Regions from separate parts of the Rhodoferax sp. GW821-FHT07F03 genome, predicted to be linked through region 2. Evidence: predicted binding sites of a transcription regulator. Region 2 holds the regulator's gene; the other holds the start of a gene.
The links. Region 2 encodes FNR, which switches genes on or off when oxygen is low (the NO sensors DNR and NnrR bind a similar motif). Its sites were predicted from a motif close to TTGATNNNNATCAA; they were not measured.
Positions count from the first base shown of each region.

Region 1 (9,629 bases), on a different contig from region 2:
GTGCTGAACCGCTATCTGCAAAGCTGGGACGTGCCGAATGTGTTTGCCGTCGGCTCTGGTGTGTTCCCCATCGGCATAGGTTACAACCCGACCGGCCTGGCCACCGCACTGACCTACTGGGCCGCCAAGGCGATACGTGAACAGTACCTGAAAGACCCTCGCCCCCTGGTAGATGCATGATGGCCCGCCCCACCCAGCGCCCCACCCTGCTACTTGCTGCCGCACTGGCTTTGGCACTCTGCGCCGGCGCAGCGCAGGCCGCGGCCCCTGTCGATGCCCAACTGCTAGCCAAGGGCGCCTACCTGGCCCGCGCCGGTGACTGCATCGCCTGCCACAGCGCCACACCGGACAAGCCATTTGCCGGCGGCCTGCCCATGTCTACGCCGGTGGGTGCCATCTACTCCACCAACATCACACCCGACAAAACCGCCGGCATCGGCGACTGGAGCTATGAAGACTTCGCCAAGCTGATGCGCACCGGCGTCACCAAGGCCGGCTACACCGTCTACCCGGCCATGCCCTACCCGTCTTTCTCGCGCCTGGGCGAAGACGATCTGCAGGCGCTGTACGCCTATTTCATGCATGGCGTGCAGCCCGACCCCACGCCGAATAAAAAGGCCGACATTCCCTGGCCTCTATCGATGCGCTTCCCGCTGGCACTGTGGCGCATGGTGTTTGCGCCACAGCCGGCCCCCATGAGCGTGCCGCAAAGCCCGCAGCCGAATCTGCTGCGCGGCGCCTATCTGGTGCAGGGCCTGGGCCACTGTGGCGCCTGCCACACGGCGCGCGGCGTGGCCTTTCAGGAAAAGGCTCTGAGTGATACCGGCAACAGCATCTACCTGGCCGGCGGCGGCGCGGTTGACGGCTGGGTCCCACCGTCCCTGCGCAACAGCCACGGCGGCGGCCTTGCAAGCTGGAGCGGGCGTGACATCGTGGATTTTTTGAAAACCGGACGCAACCAGCGCAGCGCCTCGTTTGGTGGCATGAATGACGTGGTGGCGCATTCCACCCAGCACCTGACCGACGCCGACCTGACCAGCATCGCGCTCTACCTGAAGTCCTTGCCCACCAGCGCACCCGCGCCAGCAGCGTATGTAGCCGACCCGCGCGTGGCGCAGGAGCTGCACAACGGCGTGGTGAACAGCCGCGGCGCACAAATCTACCTGGACCGCTGCGCCGGCTGCCACCGATCCGATGGCCAGGGTGCTGCCAAAACCTTCCCGGCGCTGGCCGGCAATGCGCTGCTACAGACCGCAGACGCATCAAGCAGCATCAAGATCGTGCTGTCCGGCAGCGCCATGCCCGCCACGCAGACCGCGCCCTCGGCCTTCACCATGGCGCCATACGCCGGGTTGCTCAGCGACGCCGACATCGCCGACGTCGTCAGCTTCATCCAGACCAGTTGGGGCAACCAGGGTGGTGCGGCCACAGCGCGCCAGGTGGCGGCCCTGCGCAAGACATCGCCGCCCGTGCAAGCCGCGACCGTGGCCACGTCTGCGCCGGGCCGGCCGGACACCTTGGCGCCGCGCCCGGCAGCCAGCAACGCTGTGCCTTAGCCATTCAAAGGAAATCGGGCTCTAGCGCAGGTAGCACCTGCGCCAGCAGCTACTTTTTCAATAGCATGCGTTAACCGCGCCAATGCTTACCAGCGCTGGTGCACCAGCGGTTTGGCAAAGCGCTCATACACACCCGCGATGGCCTGCATGGTGCCGTCGGTCAGCGGCGGCAAGTCGGCGGCGGCCACGTTGTCGGCCACCTGGATAGCGCGCTTGCCACCGGGGATGGAGCAGGTCACCGCCGGGTGCATCTGTATCCAGCGCAGCGCCATCTGCGGCATGCTCTGGCCCGCGGGCACCAGGGGTCGCAGCGCGTCCACGGCTTGCAGGCCTACGTTGTAATCCAGCCCAGAGAAGGTTTCACCTTTGTCGAAGGCCGCGCCCTCGCGGTTGAACTGGCGGTGGTCGTCCGCGGCGAAAGTGCTGTCCTTGGTCAGCTTGCCACTCAGCAGACCACTGGACAGCGGCAGCCGCGCGAGAATGCCCACGCCGCGCTTTTGCGTTTGTTCGAACAACAGCTCGGCCGGGCGCTGGCGGAAGATGTTGTAGATGATCTGCACCGACTGCACGCCGGGGAATTCAATCGCCTTCAGCGCCTCCTCCACCTTCTCCACACTCACGCCGTAGTGGCGCAACTTGCCTGCCTTCACCAGGTCGTCCAGCACGCCAAACACTTCGGGCATGTAGAACACCTCGGTTGGCGGGCAGTGCAGTTGCAGCAGGTCCAGCGCCTCGGTGTTCAGATTCACCAGGCTGCGCTCGACAAAGGCGGTCAGGTTTTCGCGGTTGTAACCAGCCGCCACATGCGGGCTCAGGCGGCGCCCCGCCTTGGTGGCAATGTAGAAGGGTTCGCTACGCTCGCGCTTGAGCTGGGCCAGCAGCCGTTCGCTGCGGCCATCGCCGTATACGTCGGCGCTGTCGAAGAAGTTCACGCCCATATCCAGCGCTTTGTGCAGCGCGCCCATGGACTCTGCGTCATCCACATCGCCCCAGGTGCCGCCAATGGCCCATGCGCCGAAGCTGACGGTCGAAATATTCCAGCCAGTGCGGCCGAGAGGACGGTATTGCAAGATGGGTCTCCTTGTTGGTTCGGGCGGCAAGTATCGCACCTTGGGCCATTTAGTGCGACGCTTCAACAATAGACCCTAAAGCCTGGTTAACGCTGGCAAACACTACGCATCCAGCTACGCTTTAGATAGCAAACAGCCGATGCCGCCAGGCGCCTCCGCGCACGGCTGGAGCCTGTGGCTCTTTCGCCATGCCTTGATCTGCATCAGTGTGGCCCCAGGTGCATAGGAGGACCATCAGGTCCAAGGAGTCCCACCATGCAACACCTCACCCCGGAACAACGGGCCACCCTGAACCGCGTATTGCAAGAACGCCGCCGTGCGCTGGAGGGTGAATTGGCCGACCACCGGCAAGATCTGGCCGCATTGGCCCCAACGCTGGCAGAGCGCCCACAAAACAGCAGCGCCTACCCGGCCAACGCAAACGACCGCGAGGTCGAAGCCGCTTTGTCCGATATGGACTCGGCTGAACTGGTTGCCGTGCAGCGTGCCCAGCAGCACCTACAGGACGACAGCTTTGGCATCTGCGTGGACTGCGCACAACCCATCCCGTTTGCACGTTTGATGATTGAGCCCGAAGCCCTGCGCTGCGTGGCCTGTGCCTCCATTTTTGAAAGGAAACTCTGACATGCCACTATTCCACGCCGTAGTCTGGACCGACCACCAATCCGCCCAGGTCATCCAGTTCGATGCCGAGCAAGTGCTGCCGCAAAAGCTCCACTCCCATAGCTACGACACCGCCCAGCACGGCAGCGCCGTGCGCTCACAGCACGAGTTCTTTGGCCATGTATGCGATGTGCTGGACGGCATCAGCCAGGTGCTGGTCACCGGCTCACATACCTCCATCGCCGACTTTCGCCACTATGCCGACAAACACAAGCCCGCAACCGCGCAGCACATCATCGGCTATGAGATAGTGGACCATCCCACGGACAAGCAGCTGGTTGCCCTGGCCCGCAAGGCGTTTGACAAACACAACCTGATGGACGGTGTGCCTACTGCAGGGTGAAGCGGGGTGAACTGCCACGCCCCCTCCGGGGCTGGGAGCGGGTAAGTCATACCGACCCGCTTCCGACGTGGGCAGCGCCAACATAATCTACGGCAGTGCAGCCATGCCCAACGGGGCACCATGGGCAAGCCTTAGCAACTTGATGAATATTGGCTAATTCACCAGCGGCTGGAATTCAACCCGGTAAACACTCAACTCCATCAAAGTGTGCTGTTGCTGGTGGGAACAAGTTTGATCAGCGCTCCGCGCAGCTCCCTGAGCCTGGGCGGCTTGCTCAGCACACAGTCCACGTTCGCGGGTCCAACGCCGTCAGAAACCAATCGCTGCCCCCAACCCGTCAGCAATATCACGGGCGTTGACGGCGACAAATATTTGATGGCAGTAGCGACCTTATGCCCATCTACATAAGGCATTCCAAGGTCCGTAATCACAATCGCGAATGACTCGCCCTGCTCCTGTGCACTATGGAACGTATTAATGCCGGCTTGACCACCATCAGCAGAAACCACCGTATGCCCATCAAACGCCAAAATATCGCGCAGCGATCTCAGCACCAAAGGGTCGTCGTCCACGATCAGTATCCGCAAATGTGACGGCGCACTCTTTTCGTCGGCATGAGATGCAGTTTCTGCAACATCTGAAGGAACAAGAAAGCCCAAACGCACCGTTGTCCCGACGGCCAATTTCGACTCCAATTCGACGCTGGCGCTGTGCCGCTCCACCATGCCATAGACCATTGCCAGCCCCAATCCTGTTCCACGCTCTCCTTTTGTCGTGAAAAATGGTTCCAAGCAACGTTTACGCGTGTCCTCATCCATCCCGATCCCAGAATCGCTCACTTCGATAAACACATGTCTTGAGACGATCTGCCTATCCCGGTCCTCAACCCCCGCAACCCTGGTGCGAAGTGTCAGCGTGCCACCATCAGGCATTGCATCGACCGCATTGAAAATAAGATTCGTCAATGCCTCCCGTATTTCACCCTCGACTCCCATAAAGAAAGGAAGATCAGGGTCAAGTTCGGTCCGCAGCTCAATCACAACACCCCGTTGCTGTGGCATATCGCTCCAGCGCGCTCGCGTCAGGTCGGCCACCTGCTGGATCAGGAGATTGGCATTTACCGGACTCAAAGTTAGCTGCGTTTCACGTTGCCGATAAAACTCCCTCATCCGAGCGACCGTTGCGGCCACATCGTCAATGGCCCGCTGGATCACCTCCAAATGGTTGCGGCCACGGTTGCTCAGGTTGGGCTCAGTTTCCAGCAGCAACTCCGTGTATAGCGCGATTGGAGAAATAGCATTATTGATATCGTGCGCAATCCCACTGGCCATTTGACCCAGCGCACGCAACCGTTCTTGCTGCATCACCGATTGCTGCGTCTGACGTAGATCGTCATAGGCTTGCTGCAAAGCGGTATACAACTGCGCTTGGTTGGCAGCGAGCGCAACGTGCTCACACAATTGCCGGAGGAATTCACACTCACCACTACTAAAACTGTTCGGCTGTTGTCGCGCAACGACCAAGACACCAAACACCGTACTTTCCACCAGCAGCGGAGCCATCACCAATGCGCGCAAACCACCTTTGGCTAGACGTTGTGGAAAAGGAAAATCTACTCCACTGATATCACCCTCGTATACCAGTTGCCCTTTCATGCACAGGGATAGGCCATTCGTGTCTATGGAAATGCGGGCGTTCTCCTCCAAAGAGAGTTGATGCATCAGCGCTTCGCTGCGCAGTCCCACACAGGTAACGATCAGCACATTTTGTGGTTGGTCGTATACGCAGAGGCAGACAAAATCCATCGGCAGTTGGTCCTCCAGGCTACGGATAACCACCTGAAAGATACTTCGTAAATCTTGGCGTGCGCCCGTAGAACGGGTAATCTGATGCAGCAGATTCAACCGCTCAAGTTGCGCATGTGCCTTTTGCTCAGCCTGTTGACGAACCAGAATTTCAGATGCGAGCGTCTCATTGGCGTTGAGCAGTTCATCTCGTGAAACGGTGGTTAACTTCAATTTTTCCGTCATGCCGTCAAACGCACGAGCGAGTTCGCCAATTTCATCTTGCGAAGCCGCGCCTAAGACAAAATCAAGATTACCTTCACCAACCACCTTCGTGCCTTCACGAAGTCTCTCGAGCGGTCGCGTTACGCTTCTCAACGTGATAAAGATAGTAAAAGCAATAGCCAGCACAACCAACAGGCCAAACGCAATCACCGTAACATTCGCTCTGTGTTGCGCATCAAGCACAGCATTGCGACTACGCTCCGACAAAACCAAAGCGTCAGAAATCATGGCTTGGGTTTTGTTTGATATCTGTCCAGACAATCTGGACTCCAACTCCTCAAGTATTTCTCTTCGACCCTGATCGTTTTCGAGTTCATGGCGATTCGCCACTAATAAACCGAACAATCTTCCAACGTCTTCTTGGTTGCGTCGAAGATCTCCAATAATTTCTGCATCGTCTAAATCATTTGAGCCCATCGTTTCCGCAAGAAATTTGGAAAAAGAAGCAGACTTCAATTGCCATTGTTCCTGTGCACGCTCTTCATGGTGAAGCTCATATTCCATCGAAAGATATCGGAGAGCGGTAACTGCACGTAAAACCTCACCGGCTTGCTCATTTTTTACAAGCTCCCTCTTCATTTGTGAAGTTGTAAATAGTAAAACGCCCACAATGATGGCGACCACTACCCCACAAAATAGCTCAATAAGTTTTAGTCGTGTAGAGATTTTCACGGTAAAACTCTCAATGAATAACTGTCACGGCGGATGGGTTGACGAATTCCAATCCACCAATATACATATTATTCAAATAATTTGGCACCTTCAGTTTATCGGTCATTTTTTTCTTTATGGCCCAACGAGCCTCATCCTCCAAGGCCAATATCAATCCTTGATCCAAAACAATATCAAACTGATATGACGACCAATCAGCCCTCAGTTTTTCAATTTGAATTTTTGTAGCCTTAGAGACAATTTTCTGAGCGACCTCTGGATTATTGTTGCATATTTTTGCTGCATGAATCAATGCACCTAAAACCTTCTTTACAGTTTCAGGATGCTGCGAAACATAGTTCTGCGTTCCAACCATGTTATAGATGCTTTCATATACATCCTGACCATAAAAAACAACACCATTATTTCCAAGTTTCTCCATCGCATTGCCTAAATATGGTTCCCATATAGCAACTGCATCCACCTTTCCTTCTGCAAGTGCAGCAGGCAATTCCTCCGGCTTATAGTTATGCACTGTCACTTCAGTTGCCAGCAATTTTTGCCGATTAAGAAATGCGTCCAAAGTAAAGTGAGCCGATGTACCTAGAGGAACACCAACATTTTTCCCTTTTAGATTGCTAGGCACATTGATTCCTCTGTCTTTTCTGCCAACAATTCCATGGTCTTTTTCTCCCGAAAAAATTGTTGCAATTACAGAAATTGGGGTTGCATCCAAACCAGCAAACATTACAGGAATATCGGCAACCGTACCTAAATCAGCATTCTTTTGAGTAATCGCTGCCATGGCAGCTTTTCCACTGGTATAAGGTTTAATTGAAACCTGAAGTCCTTCATTTTTAAAAAAACCCTCTTCCTGGGCAACAATGACGGAACAACTACCCACATATTCAGTATTCACGGCCAAAACAACTTGCTCGGACTGCAAATTCGCTGACACCAGAGATGCATATTTGAACCAAATAAAAACCCCAAACAACACGGCCAACAACAAACTAACTCCGCCCACCAGCATAAATATGGAGGCTTTTCGCATACCAGGTGTCTGTATCTCTTTCATCATCGAGGTGCCCTCAAAGCATTTATAACCTTTAAACAGGCGATTGCCGCCTTATTTCCGACATCCTTTTCTTCATGCCAGGCAGACACGGAGACTGCAACAATATTTGCAAAAGAAAGAGTTTTAAAAAGAGCCTCAATCTCTGAATACGTTGGGCCATTTTTCACATGATACTTTAGAGCAGGAGTTTCCGCCTCTGCATCCACCACATCGGTATCCCAATGAATATATAGGCTTTCATCGGAATTAAAATTCTTGAGAACCTCCGAAATACCACAAACAGTAATTTCAGAATTGTGCAATGCATCTTTTTCAGAAGCATCAAGATCGCGGGCATCTGATAATATGATTTTATTTTCAGCATAAGGGGTAAAGCCGATATCCGCAAACATCGAATTTAAGGCCTTATAATGGGAACCACCGTGCTCAATTCGACCAACCAACATAGCCAGTGGCATGCCTCCAATATATTTTGTGATCGATGTCTCCCAAGTATGAAAATCACCATGGGCATCCAACCAAAGAATACGATCTGGTGTTTTTCCAGCCTTTTGCAAGCCGCTTAAAACACCCAATGTAGAAACACAATCTCCAGCAACGCTAATGGGACGCAAACCCATGCTTGCCAATTCTTTCACTTTATTTGATAGCACACGATAAATCCCACCCATTCTTCGTAGCTTTTCATCTGGATCATCAATACTTACTTTGTCCAGTTCAGAAACAGCAAGCACGTCCCAAACATGATCGTCTAACTCTCGAAGACGACAAAGACCATCACGTCTTTGCCCCATTAAGAACGGAACAATCAAATGATTGTTCATAACCAGGTTTCCGAGTTCATCTCATAACCCAACAAACCCATCATGCTAGCAACCTCTTCTCGGCGACCTAGCGTAAGCAGCAAATCATTCCTTTTTCTCCATCGCTTCAGTGCTGGAGTCTCGGTTGCCATTAAAACAGGGAGATCATTTAGGACCTCCATTTCATGCAACCCTAAGTATTTTTCAATTCTTTTAACCACCGCAAGTGGTGTCATCAAAAAATCCTCAAAAGCAACCCGAAGAGCATCTACACCACTAGAAATAATAGCTTGGTGTGAAGACAACCATTGATTAAGGCAAACATTCTCCAATTTTTCATTTTGGAAATCTCTCCAATTCGGTGGCAAATCAAACTTCCACCACGATTTTCCAAACGGAACGCAATCAGAGTAACCTTCGATATTTAAACTTAGCCCATATTTTCTTAAGTCATGGGAAAAAAACCCCACAGGAGACAACCAACCATCCATTAAACCATTGACAGACTGCGCATACCCACGCGTCAAGTGAATATATTTAACGATGGCATTCGGAAAAATATCCTCATACATTCCGATTCGGTAAACATCCGGTGGAGTTTTAAAAAGCAAAACTTTACTCTCAACATCCTCAGAACCAAATGGTCTCCGTTTAATTCTGGGCATGACAAATGGGGGCTCCTCAATTTTCAAGCACTCATCAAACCAGAGGTTTTCATTTGCAGATAAATTTCCATCGTAATAATTGATTCGCCAAGCCTCATTCTCAAAAACCTTGGATAGAACAAATTTATCTAGATCACGCTCATTTTCTATATGAGCCCAATTTTTATTTTCATCAAAAATACTGCGTAAAATACGAAGAAGATCCTCAAAGCCAGCACTCTTCGAAAACTTCACAGGAAATTGCAACAAAAATCTTTTTGCATATTTCTTTACCAGAAAATTTGCACCGGGAACATCATCCGAAAAGGTAGAAAGCTCGTCGAAAATATTGTCAATCAAACATTTTTTATTATTTAAATTACCAATCGCATCACTATCCGAGTTATACCCAAAGCCATTTTCTGTTAATACAAGAAAAGGCTCAATCTCACCATCCAATGAAGCGACGCCAGGATGCGATTCCAATGCATTTTTTAACAAACTTGACCCTGATCGAGGGCTACACAAAATCACAGCAACTCTTTTCACTAAAACATTCAGCTCGGAATGCTGAATATTTCGAGCTGCATTCACGGCTTTAATGAGATCACCCGGCATCATTCCACTTTTGCCACTCTCTTCATAAGAAACGCGTGAAACACTTTGGTTTCTGATTTATCGGCCGACTCACGCCCTATCGCCTTCACGGAAAATCCAGCCTCTTTGGCAAGTTTTTTTACTCGTTCCGTTTC
Region 1 is NZ_JBWKQM010000008.1:28,470-38,098, reverse strand. Features, by position in the region: gene AC07R0_RS13340 (GMC family oxidoreductase) at 1-180, shown strand, start outside; gene AC07R0_RS13335 (c-type cytochrome) at 177-1,556, shown strand; gene AC07R0_RS13330 (aldo/keto reductase) at 1,643-2,626, opposite strand; gene AC07R0_RS13325 (TraR/DksA family transcriptional regulator) at 2,882-3,250, shown strand; gene AC07R0_RS13320 (hypothetical protein) at 3,252-3,632, shown strand; gene AC07R0_RS13315 (ATP-binding protein) at 3,833-6,373, opposite strand; gene AC07R0_RS13310 (ABC transporter substrate-binding protein) at 6,384-7,433, opposite strand; gene AC07R0_RS13305 (arginase family protein) at 7,430-8,254, opposite strand; gene AC07R0_RS13300 (hypothetical protein) at 8,251-9,495, opposite strand; gene AC07R0_RS13295 (methyltransferase) at 9,495-9,629, opposite strand, start outside.
Region 1: AC07R0_RS13325 (TraR/DksA family transcriptional regulator) is a predicted target of FNR. The motif match lies at 2,820-2,833, and genes of this name have one in related genera.

Region 2 (9,629 bases):
ACGCGTCGCCAAGCAGTAACTGCGGCCCTGGCTTTCGCCTGGCTGAACCCGCATGCCTGGATGGATACAGCCGTGCTGATCGGCACCGCCTCGCTGGCCTGGGGTCGGCCGGGCAATGCCTGGTTTGGCCTGGGCGCGATCACGGCATCCACCCTGTGGTTTGCCGGCCTGGGCCTGGGTTTGATGCTGCTGGGCCAGCGCCTGCGCGCCCCGGCCCTGTGGCGTGCGCTGGACGGGCTGGTGGCGCTGATGATGTGGGGCACAGCCCTGGTGCTGGCCTGGGGGCTTGTGTAGCCGGTCAAAAACAGATTGCTATTTAAAACATAGCTGCCAGCGCAGGATATAGCTGCGCTGGCGCCTGTTTTTATGCATCAACCCAGATCAGGCTCATCCACCAGAGTAGACAGCGGCAGCTCGGCAATCTCCTGCAGCAGCAGCGCCAGCTGCTGACCTGACGCATCCACCAACGCCAGGCCTTTGTCTGCCGTGGCGGCGGCGGCGTTGCCGGCTGCACCGGTGGCGTTGTAGTCCTGCATCTGCCAGCCCAGCTTGGCGCTTTTGCCGTTGCCCAGAATGGGGTACTTGGCAGCCCGGTCTTGCGAGCTGGACTTGAAATCGCGCGCCTGCGCCATGTCCACAAACTGCGGGCGCAGGGTCAGCATCATCGAGGTTTCCACGTCGCCGGCATGTACGCCGAAGCGCTGTTCCTCGGCGCTGAAAAGCTGGTTCGCAGCGCCCAGCGGCAAGTTGAACCAACTGGCGCTATAAACCAGCAAATCATGCTCGGTACGCAGGGTGCGCGCCACGATGTCCATCAGGCTGACCTGGCCACCGTGCGAGTTGAAGATCAGCAACTTCTTCACACCGCTGCGCGCCACGCAGGCGCCAAGCTCGGTCCAAATACGGATGACGGTTTCGGACGACAAAGTCAGCGTGCCGGGGAAGCGCTGGTGCTCGGGGCTGAAGCCAACCTGCTGGGTTGGCAGGAACAGCACCGAGGCATCGGCCGGCAGGTGCGGCAGCGCCGCCGCCACCACGCCATCCACCAGCGTGGTGTCCACACTCAGGGGCAGGTGCGGGCCATGCTGCTCGGTAGCGGCCACAGGCAGAACGGCAACGGTGCGGGCCGGGTCCAGCTGCGCGAAGTCGCGGGTGCTGAGGTCGGCCCAGAAATAGGATTTAGCGTGCATGCGGTGAATTTCACCACAGGCTGCGGCAAAAGTCGGCCACACGCGGATCCATGTCGTGCACCACGGCCCACAAGGCCACGGCCATCAGGGCGCCACCTGCCGCGCGCATGCCCCACTCCTTGCGCTTTGGGCTGCGCCAGGCCTGCAGGCGCAGCCACAGCCAGGGGCCGGCTATAAGGGTGATGGCGCTGCCTGCGGCAAACAAGGCCATGCACAAAGCGCCATCCAGTGGCCCGCCGCTCAGGGCCGCCACCAGCAGGGCCGAATACAGCAGGCCGCAAGGCATGAAGGCCCAGGCCGCGCCCACGCCAAAGGCCCAGCCATATCCGCCGGAGCTCGCCCGCAGGCGCGCCCACAGCTTGCGGCCCATGCCGTCTACCCATACCGGCTGGCGTGCCAAAACCAGCAAAGTCCCGCCCCAGACCAGCACGGCCACATGGAACAGGGTCCACAGCGGCTGCAGCGCGGTTGACTGGCGAGCCAGCCAGGCCAGGTTGTCGGCCGCCCAGGCCGCCAGCGCACCGGCCAGGCTGTAGCCCACCAGGCGCCCGGCCTGCAGCTGCAGCATGCCCAGCCAGGGCCGCTGCGCGCCGGCCAGACGGCCCAGGCTGCCACAGGCTGCGCCGCACATGGCGGCGCAGTGCGGACCGCCGGCCAGGCCCATCAGCAGTGCGGTCCAGGCCAGGCCCGTTTGCATGTTCAAATGATTCTTGAGAAGCGGGCGCGATTGCGGTCAGCCTGCAGGTAGCGGTCAAACACCATGGCCACCGCGCGCACCAGGAACCAGCCGGTGGCCGTGACGCGGATACCGCTGTCTTCCAGCTGCACCAGGCCGGCCTCCACCAATGGCTGCAGAGCCGCCAGCTCGGCGGCGAAGGTCTTTTTGAAATCCACCAGAAATGCCAGCTCGATGGATTCGAACTGCACCTCGCCCTGGCACATCAGGCCCATGATGATGGCGCGGCGCACCAGGTCGTCACGGTTCAGCGCCAGGCCACGCACCACCGGTAGCTGGCCCTGGTCGATACGGTCGCAGTACTCCTCCAGGGTCTTGGCGTTCTGGCTGTAGGTGGCGCCTATGCGGCCTATGGCCGACACGCCCAGGCCGACCAGGTCACAGTCGGGCTGGGTGCTGTAGCCCTGAAAGTTGCGGTGCAGCCGGCCCTGGCGCTGGGCGATGGCCAGCGCGTCGTTGGGCAAGGCGAAGTGGTCCATGCCGATGTACACATAGCCGGCTTCCAAAAAGGTGTCGAAGGCCTGCGACAGCATGGACAGCTTGTCGGCCGCCGCCGGCAGCTCAGCGCCCAGAATGCGGCGTTGGGGCTTGAAGCGCTCGGGCAGATGGGCATAGGCGTACAGGGCAATGCGGTCGGGCCGCAGCTCTACCACCTGCTCCAGCGTGCGTGCAAAGGATGCCGGCGTCTGCCGCGGCAAGCCGTAGATCAGGTCCACATTGATGGACTCAAAGCCCAGCGTGCGGGCCACCTCCACCAGCTCGAACACTTGCTGCGCGGGCTGGATGCGGTGCACCGCTTTTTGCACGTCGGCATCAAAGTCCTGTACCCCAAAGCTGAGCCGGTTGAAGCCCAAGGTGGCCAAGGCCTGCAGGCGTTTGGCATCCACGGTGCGGGGGTCCACCTCGATGGAGTATTCGCCGCCGGGGGCCAACACGAAATGGCGCCGCAACATGGCCATCAGCTGGGCCAGCTCGTCGTCACTCAAAAAAGTAGGGCTGCCGCCGCCCAGGTGCAGTTGGCTGACATTGCGCCGCTCGCCCAGCTGGGCGGTGTGCAGAGCGGTTTCGCGCTCCAGATAGCGCAGATAGGCGGCTCCGCGCTCATGCCGCTTGGTGATGATCTTGTTGCAGGCGCAGTAGTAGCAAAGCGACTCGCAAAACGGTATGTGCACATATAGCGACAGGGGCAGGCTCAGTGCTGCCGCCCCCTGATTGCGTTGCTGCAGGGCCCGGCCATAGTCCTCACAGGTAAAGGCCTCGACAAACCTGTCGGCGGTAGGATAGGACGTGTACCGCGGCCCAGGCACATCAAAACGGCGTAACAATTCGGGCAAAACACGGGTCATGGCGGGCAGTCAGGTTGCATGACTGGAATGTGCCGCGAAGCCACGCTTGTTTCATTGACGTGGATCAAAACCGCAGCAGATGGCACCAGAGACAATGAGATACATCAAATAGCTCCATTGATCTCCATCAAGTTCATACTCTGCGCATGGTCCCCACCTCAATCAAAGTCGCTTGCTCCAACTGCAACCTGCGTGAGCTGTGCATGCCCTTGGGCCTGAACAAAGAAGAGCTAGAGCGCATTGACGACCTGGTAGCAGTGCGCCGAAAGGTACTGCGAGGCACGGCGTTGTTCCATAACGGCGAAACCTTCAAGGCGCTGTACGCCATCCGCACAGGCTTCTTCAAGACCACCGTCACCACCGAAGATGGCCGCGACCAGGTTACCGGCTTTCAAATGGCTGGCGAAATCATCGGCCTGGACGGCATCGTCAACGACCACCACACCTGCGATGCGGTGGCCCTGGAAGATGCCGAAGTGTGCGAAATGCCCTTCCACCGCATTGAAGAGCTCTCGCGCGAGGTCAACTCCCTGCAGCGCCATGTGCACAAGATCATGAGCCGCGAAATCGTGCGCGAGCACGGCGTGATGCTGCTACTGGGCAGCATGCGCGCCGAGGAACGCCTGGCGGCCTTTTTGCTGAACCTGGTGCAGCGTCTGCATGCGCGCGGGTTTTCGCAGTCCGAACTGATCTTGCGCATGACGCGCGAGGAAATCGGCAGCTACCTGGGCCTGAAACTGGAAACCGTGAGCCGCACCTTCTCCAAATTTGTGGAAGACGGCGTGGTCGAGGTCAAGCAGCGCCACATCCGCATCCTGGACACCGAAGCGCTCAAGCGCATCGTCAATCTTCAGCCCTGTCTCTAGGCACTGTCACCGGCTGGCCCACCAGCAGCGTCAGGCAACCCACCAGCACCGCCACCGCCCAGAACGCAAAGAACGCCAGGCTGTACACGCCCTGGCGTGACAAAGGCAGCGGCTGCCCCAGCCATTGCAGGCTGTAGGGATCGACCACCGCAAACACCAGCATCTCCAGTATGCATGCGCCCAGGAACGCGGGCCAGACCACACCTACCACCCTAAAGCTTTGCATAGTGCCCTCCGGCTACTTGGTACGCACCGAGCCGGGCGGCGACGCAGCATGGTTGCGCCCCTGCTCGGCCGGTGCCAGCGGACCCTGGGCGGCCAGGGTCTTATTGATCTCCAGCCCCTGGCGGTAGTAGTCCTGGGCCAACACCGGGTCCTGCTGGCGGATGGCGATCCAGCCCGATACCAAGGCCGCCACCACCACGGCCAGCGGGCCAGAAATCACCAGCCAGACATAGCCGTAGCGCCACCATGGCAGCGGCACCGGTGTAGCAGATACATGAGAGGGCATGGCAGTCTCCTGGAGTTATGGTCAGCGGGGAACAAAGAACGTGGACTTTTCCGATACCTTGGTGCTTCCATCAGCAGTCTGAATATCGAAGAATACCGGGTAAGAGCCCGGTTCGACAGAACCGTAAGGGATATGCAGGCGCACCGCCACCCAGCGCGAGGCTACCGGCTCCAGGTCCACCCATTCGTCCGAGGCTAGCACCAACCCGCCCAGCCCATGGGCTGTAAGGCGGTAGCGCTGCGGCACTTCACTGGCGTTCATGACCTGCAGGCGGTACACGTTTTCCAGCTGGCCACCGGACACAATGCGCGATAGCGCGGCACGGTCACGCACCACGTCCACCTTCAGCGGGGTACGCGTCAACAGGCTGCCCAGCAGCGCCAGCGTCAACACCAGCAGCACCGTGCCGTAGACCAGTACCCGAGGCCGCAGCACACGCCGTAGTATCTGCCGGCCCGACCAGCCCTGGGCCATGCCGTTCTGGGTGGCAAAGCGGATCAGGCCAGGGGCATAGCCCATCTTGTCCATCACGCCGTCGCACACATCCACGCAGGCGGCGCAGCCTATGCATTCGTACTGCAAGCCCTCGCGGATATCGATGCCGGTGGGACAGACCTGGACGCACAGCGTGCAGTCCACGCAAGAGCCCAGGCCCAGGGCCGCGGGGTCCGCCTTGCGCGAACGCGAGCCCCGGGGCTCGCCACGGGTGGTGTCGTAGCTGACGATCAGCGTGTCCTTGTCGAACATGGCGCTCTGGAAGCGCGCATAGGGGCACATGTATTTGCAGACCTGCTCGCGCATGAAGCCGGCGTTGCCATAGGTGGCAAAGCTGTAGAACAGACCCCAGAACACTTCCCACGAACCAAAGCTACCGCTCATGGACTCCTGCAGCAGCGCATAGGTGGGTGTGAAATACGAGACAAAGGTAAAACCGGTCCACAGGGACAGTAACAGCCAAGCGCCGTGCTTGGCCGACTTGCGGGCCAACTTGTTAGCCGACATGGGCGCGCCATCCAAGCGCATGCGGGCGGCGCGGTCGCCCTCGATATGGCGCTCTATCCACATGAAGATTTCGCTGTACACCGTCTGCGGGCAGGCAAAGCCACACCATAGGCGCCCTGCAACAGCGGTGAACAGAAACAGGGACAGCGCAGACACCACCAGCAGCCCGGTCAGGTAGATGAAATCCTGCGGGTACAACACCAGTGAAAAGATGTAGAAGCGGCGCGCCTCCAGGTCAAACAGTACCGCCTGGCGCTGGCCCCATTGCAGCCAGGGCAGGCCGTAGAACACCAGCTGCGTCAGCAACACCATGGCCCAGCGCCAGCGCGCAAACAGGCCCTGCACCGAACGTGGGTAGATCTTCTTGCTGGCCGCGTACAGCGACACCATCACCTCATCGGCATCTGCTCCGGGCACAGGCACGATGGGAATGGTCTTGCGGGGCGCGGCGGTGTTCACACCATGCTCCTACTTGCTGGCCACGGGCTTGTTGGACATGCCCCAGATGTAAGCCGTCAACACATGGATCTGGGCCTCGGTCAGCTTGCCTTGCTGGGCCGGCATCTGGTTGATCTTGCCCTTATTGACCATCTCCATGATGGCGGCCTCGCCCCAACCGTGCAGCCAGATGTCGTCCGACAGATTCGGGGCGCCCAGCGCCTGGTTGCCCTTGCCGCCCACCCCGTGGCAGGCCGCGCAGACACCAAACTTGGCCTTGCCCAGACCGGCGCGCACCGAGTCATGCGGGCTGCCCGACAGGCTCAGCACATAGTTGGCCACGTTCTTCACGTCGTCCGGCGTGCCCACTGCGGCGGCCATCGGGGGCATTTGGCCGATGCGGCCATGGGTGATGGTTTCCTTGATCTTGTCCGGCGTACCACCGTGCAGCCAGTCGGCATCGGTCAGGTTGGGGAAGCCTTTGCTGCCACGGGCGTCCGAGCCGTGGCACTGGGCGCAGTTGTTCATGAACAGGCGCTCGCCAATCGCCATGGCGGGCGCGCGACCCGCCAGTTGCTCGGGCGGCAGAGCCACAAAATCGGCATACAAGGGCTGCAGCGCCGCATCTGCGGTCTTCACTTCGTCGCTGTATTCGTTGGCCGAGGTCCAGCCCAGCTTGCCCGCAAAATCGCCCAGGCCGGGATAAAAGGCCAGGTAGCCGATCGAGAACACGATGGTCAAGATGAACAAGCCCACCCACCAGCGGGGCAAGGGGTTGTTCATCTCGCGCAGGTCGCCGTCCCACACGTGGCCGGTGGTGTTGTCACTCTGGAAGGCCACTTTTTTACGGGCCGTGATCCAAAGCAGCAGCAGGCAGGCAGCAATGCTGACGACCGAGATGGCCGCGATACATACCGACCAGAGATTGTTTGTGAAATCGCTCATACAAAATCCTCTTGGGAATCAGTCTTGCTGGAAAGGCAGTTGTGCTGCCTCGTCAAACTGGGCTTTGTTGCGGCTGGAAAAAGCCCAGACCAAAATGCCAACAAAAGTGATGAAGCTGACAACCGTGGCGGCGATGCGCAAGGTGGTGACGTCCATAGCGGGCTTTCTGTATCAAGGTGCGTTAACTGGGGTAACGGGCGTGGCGGACGCTGGAGCAGCGGGCGCCGTGGCAGCGGCCTGCGCGGCCAACTGATCAGACAGCGCACGGCCCAGCACCTGCAGGTAGGCGATCAGGGCTTCCTGTTCGGTCTTGTCTTTCACCTCGGCCGCTGCGCCGGCAATTTCGGCGTCGGTATAGGGCACGCCCACGGTGCGCAAGGCCTTCATGCGCGGCGCCACATCGGTCGGGTCCAGCAGGGCCTTTTCCAACCAGGGGTAGGCCGGCATGTTCGACTCGGGCACCACGTCGCGCGGGTTGTGCAGGTGGATGCGATGCCATTCGTCGCTGTACTTGCCGCCCACGCGGTGCAGGTCCGGGCCGGTGCGCTTGCTGCCCCACTGGAACGGGTGGTCGTAGACAAATTCACCCGCCACCGAGTAGTGGCCGTAGCGCAGTGTCTCGGCGCGGAACGGGCGGATCATCTGCGAATGGCAGCCGTAGCAGCCTTCGCGCAGGTAGATGTCGCGGCCCATCAGTTGCAAGGGTGTGTAGGGCTTCAGGCCGGTGACCGGCTCGGTGGTGGACTTCTGGAAGAACAGCGGCACGATCTCCACCATGCCGCCCACGGCGACCACCAGCAGGATCAGCACGATCATCAAGAAGTTATTGGTCTCGATCTTCTCGTGCGAGAAGAAGGGCACGGGTTTGTTGTTGTCAGACATGGGTTGTATTCCTCAGGCGTGGGCCACCGACGTGTTGGGGACCGGCACCAGTTGCGAGCGTCCGGAGATGGCGGTCATCCACACATTCCAGGCCATGACCAGCATGCCGCCCAGGTACAGAACGCCACCGGCCACACGCACCACATAGAACGGGAAGGTGGCCTTCACGCTTTCCACAAAGGTGTAGGTCAGGGTGCCGTCGGCATTGATGGCACGCCACATCAGGCCCTGCATCACACCGGCAATCCACATAGCGGCGATGTACAGCACCACGCCAATGGTGGCCATCCAGAAGTGCAGCTCGATGGCCGGCACGCTGTGCATCTTCTTGCCGCCAAACATACGCGGGATCAGGTAGTACAGAGAGCCCATGGACACAAAGCCGACCCAGCCCAGCGCACCGGAATGCACGTGGCCAATGGTCCAGTCGGTGTAGTGGCTCAAGGCGTTCACCGTCTTGATGGCCATCATCGGACCTTCAAACGTACTCATGCCGTAGAAGGACAGTGACACGATCAGGAAGCGCAGGATCGGGTCGTCGCGCAGCTTGTGCCAGGCGCCCGACAAGGTCATCACGCCGTTGATCATGCCGCCCCAGCTAGGCGCCAGCAGGATCAGCGAGAACACCATGCCCAGCGACTGGGTCCAGTCAGGCAAGGCCGTGTAGTGCAAATGGTGTGGGCCGGCCCACATATAGGTGAAGATCAGCGCCCAAAAGTGCACGATGGACAGGCGGTACGAGTACACCGGCCGCTCAGCCTGCTTGGGGATGAAGTAGTACATCATGCCCAGGAAGCCGGCCGTCAGGAAGAACCCCACGGCATTGTGGCCATACCACCACTGCACCATGGCGTCTTGCACACCGGCATAGGCCGAGTAGGACTTCATCCAGCCCGCAGGCACCTCGGCGCTGTTCACCACATGCAGCAAGGCCACGGCGATGATGAAGGCCCCGTAGAACCAGTTGGCCACGTAGATGTGGCGCACGCGGCGCCGACCCACGGTGCCGAAGAAAACAATGGCGTAAGCCACCCACACCAGGGTGATGAGGATGTCGATGGGCCATTCCAGCTCGGCGTATTCCTTGCCGGTGGTGTAGCCCAGGGGCAGGCTGATGGCCGCGCCCACAATGACAGCCTGCCAGCCCCAGAACACAAAGGACGCCAGCGGCGGGCAGAACAAGCGCACCTGGCAGGTACGCTGCACCACGTAGAAGCTGGTCGCCATCAGTGCGCAACCGCCAAAGGCAAAGATCACCGCATTGGTGTGCAGGGGGCGAATCCGGCCGTAGCTGAGCCAGGGAATGCCGTTGGTAAGGTCTGGCCATGCCAGCTGGGATGCGATAAGCAAACCTACCGTCATGCCCACCACACCCCACACGACGGCCATGATGGAAAACTGCCGGACGGCGGTGTCGCTGTAGACCTCCGGTCCTGCGGATTGTGAATGCGTGATAGCCATGGGCACCTCTTCTGTGTATGGCATGCAGTGTCCCGGCGACAGGCCGGACACACTTTGATGCAAGTCAACCGAAAGTCACTTAGCGCCCTTGCAACCAGCCGCCCCGCATCTTTCAAGAACACCGCAGAACCGGCTTTGCAAGGGGGGTTGGAGTGGCGACATGCGTTCTCGGCCCAACGGGCCGATTCCGGGAAGCGCGCGAAGCCTGGGGGAGCCGCCAAGCTAGTCGTTGTGCAGAATGCGCTCGCCTTC
Region 2 is NZ_JBWKQM010000010.1:163,783-173,411, reverse strand. Features, by position in the region: gene AC07R0_RS16900 (LysE/ArgO family amino acid transporter) at 1-294, shown strand, start outside; gene AC07R0_RS16895 (creatininase family protein) at 372-1,190, opposite strand; gene AC07R0_RS16890 (sulfite exporter TauE/SafE family protein) at 1,201-1,887, opposite strand; gene hemN (oxygen-independent coproporphyrinogen III oxidase) at 1,890-3,272, opposite strand; gene fnr (fumarate/nitrate reduction transcriptional regulator Fnr) at 3,419-4,138, shown strand; gene AC07R0_RS16875 (hypothetical protein) at 4,116-4,364, opposite strand; gene AC07R0_RS16870 (FixH family protein) at 4,377-4,649, opposite strand; gene ccoG (cytochrome c oxidase accessory protein CcoG) at 4,671-6,110, opposite strand; gene ccoP (cytochrome-c oxidase, cbb3-type subunit III) at 6,120-7,034, opposite strand; gene AC07R0_RS16855 (cbb3-type cytochrome oxidase subunit 3) at 7,053-7,190, opposite strand; gene ccoO (cytochrome-c oxidase, cbb3-type subunit II) at 7,206-7,916, opposite strand; gene ccoN (cytochrome-c oxidase, cbb3-type subunit I) at 7,929-9,377, opposite strand; gene ccoS (cbb3-type cytochrome oxidase assembly protein CcoS) at 9,600-9,629, opposite strand, start outside.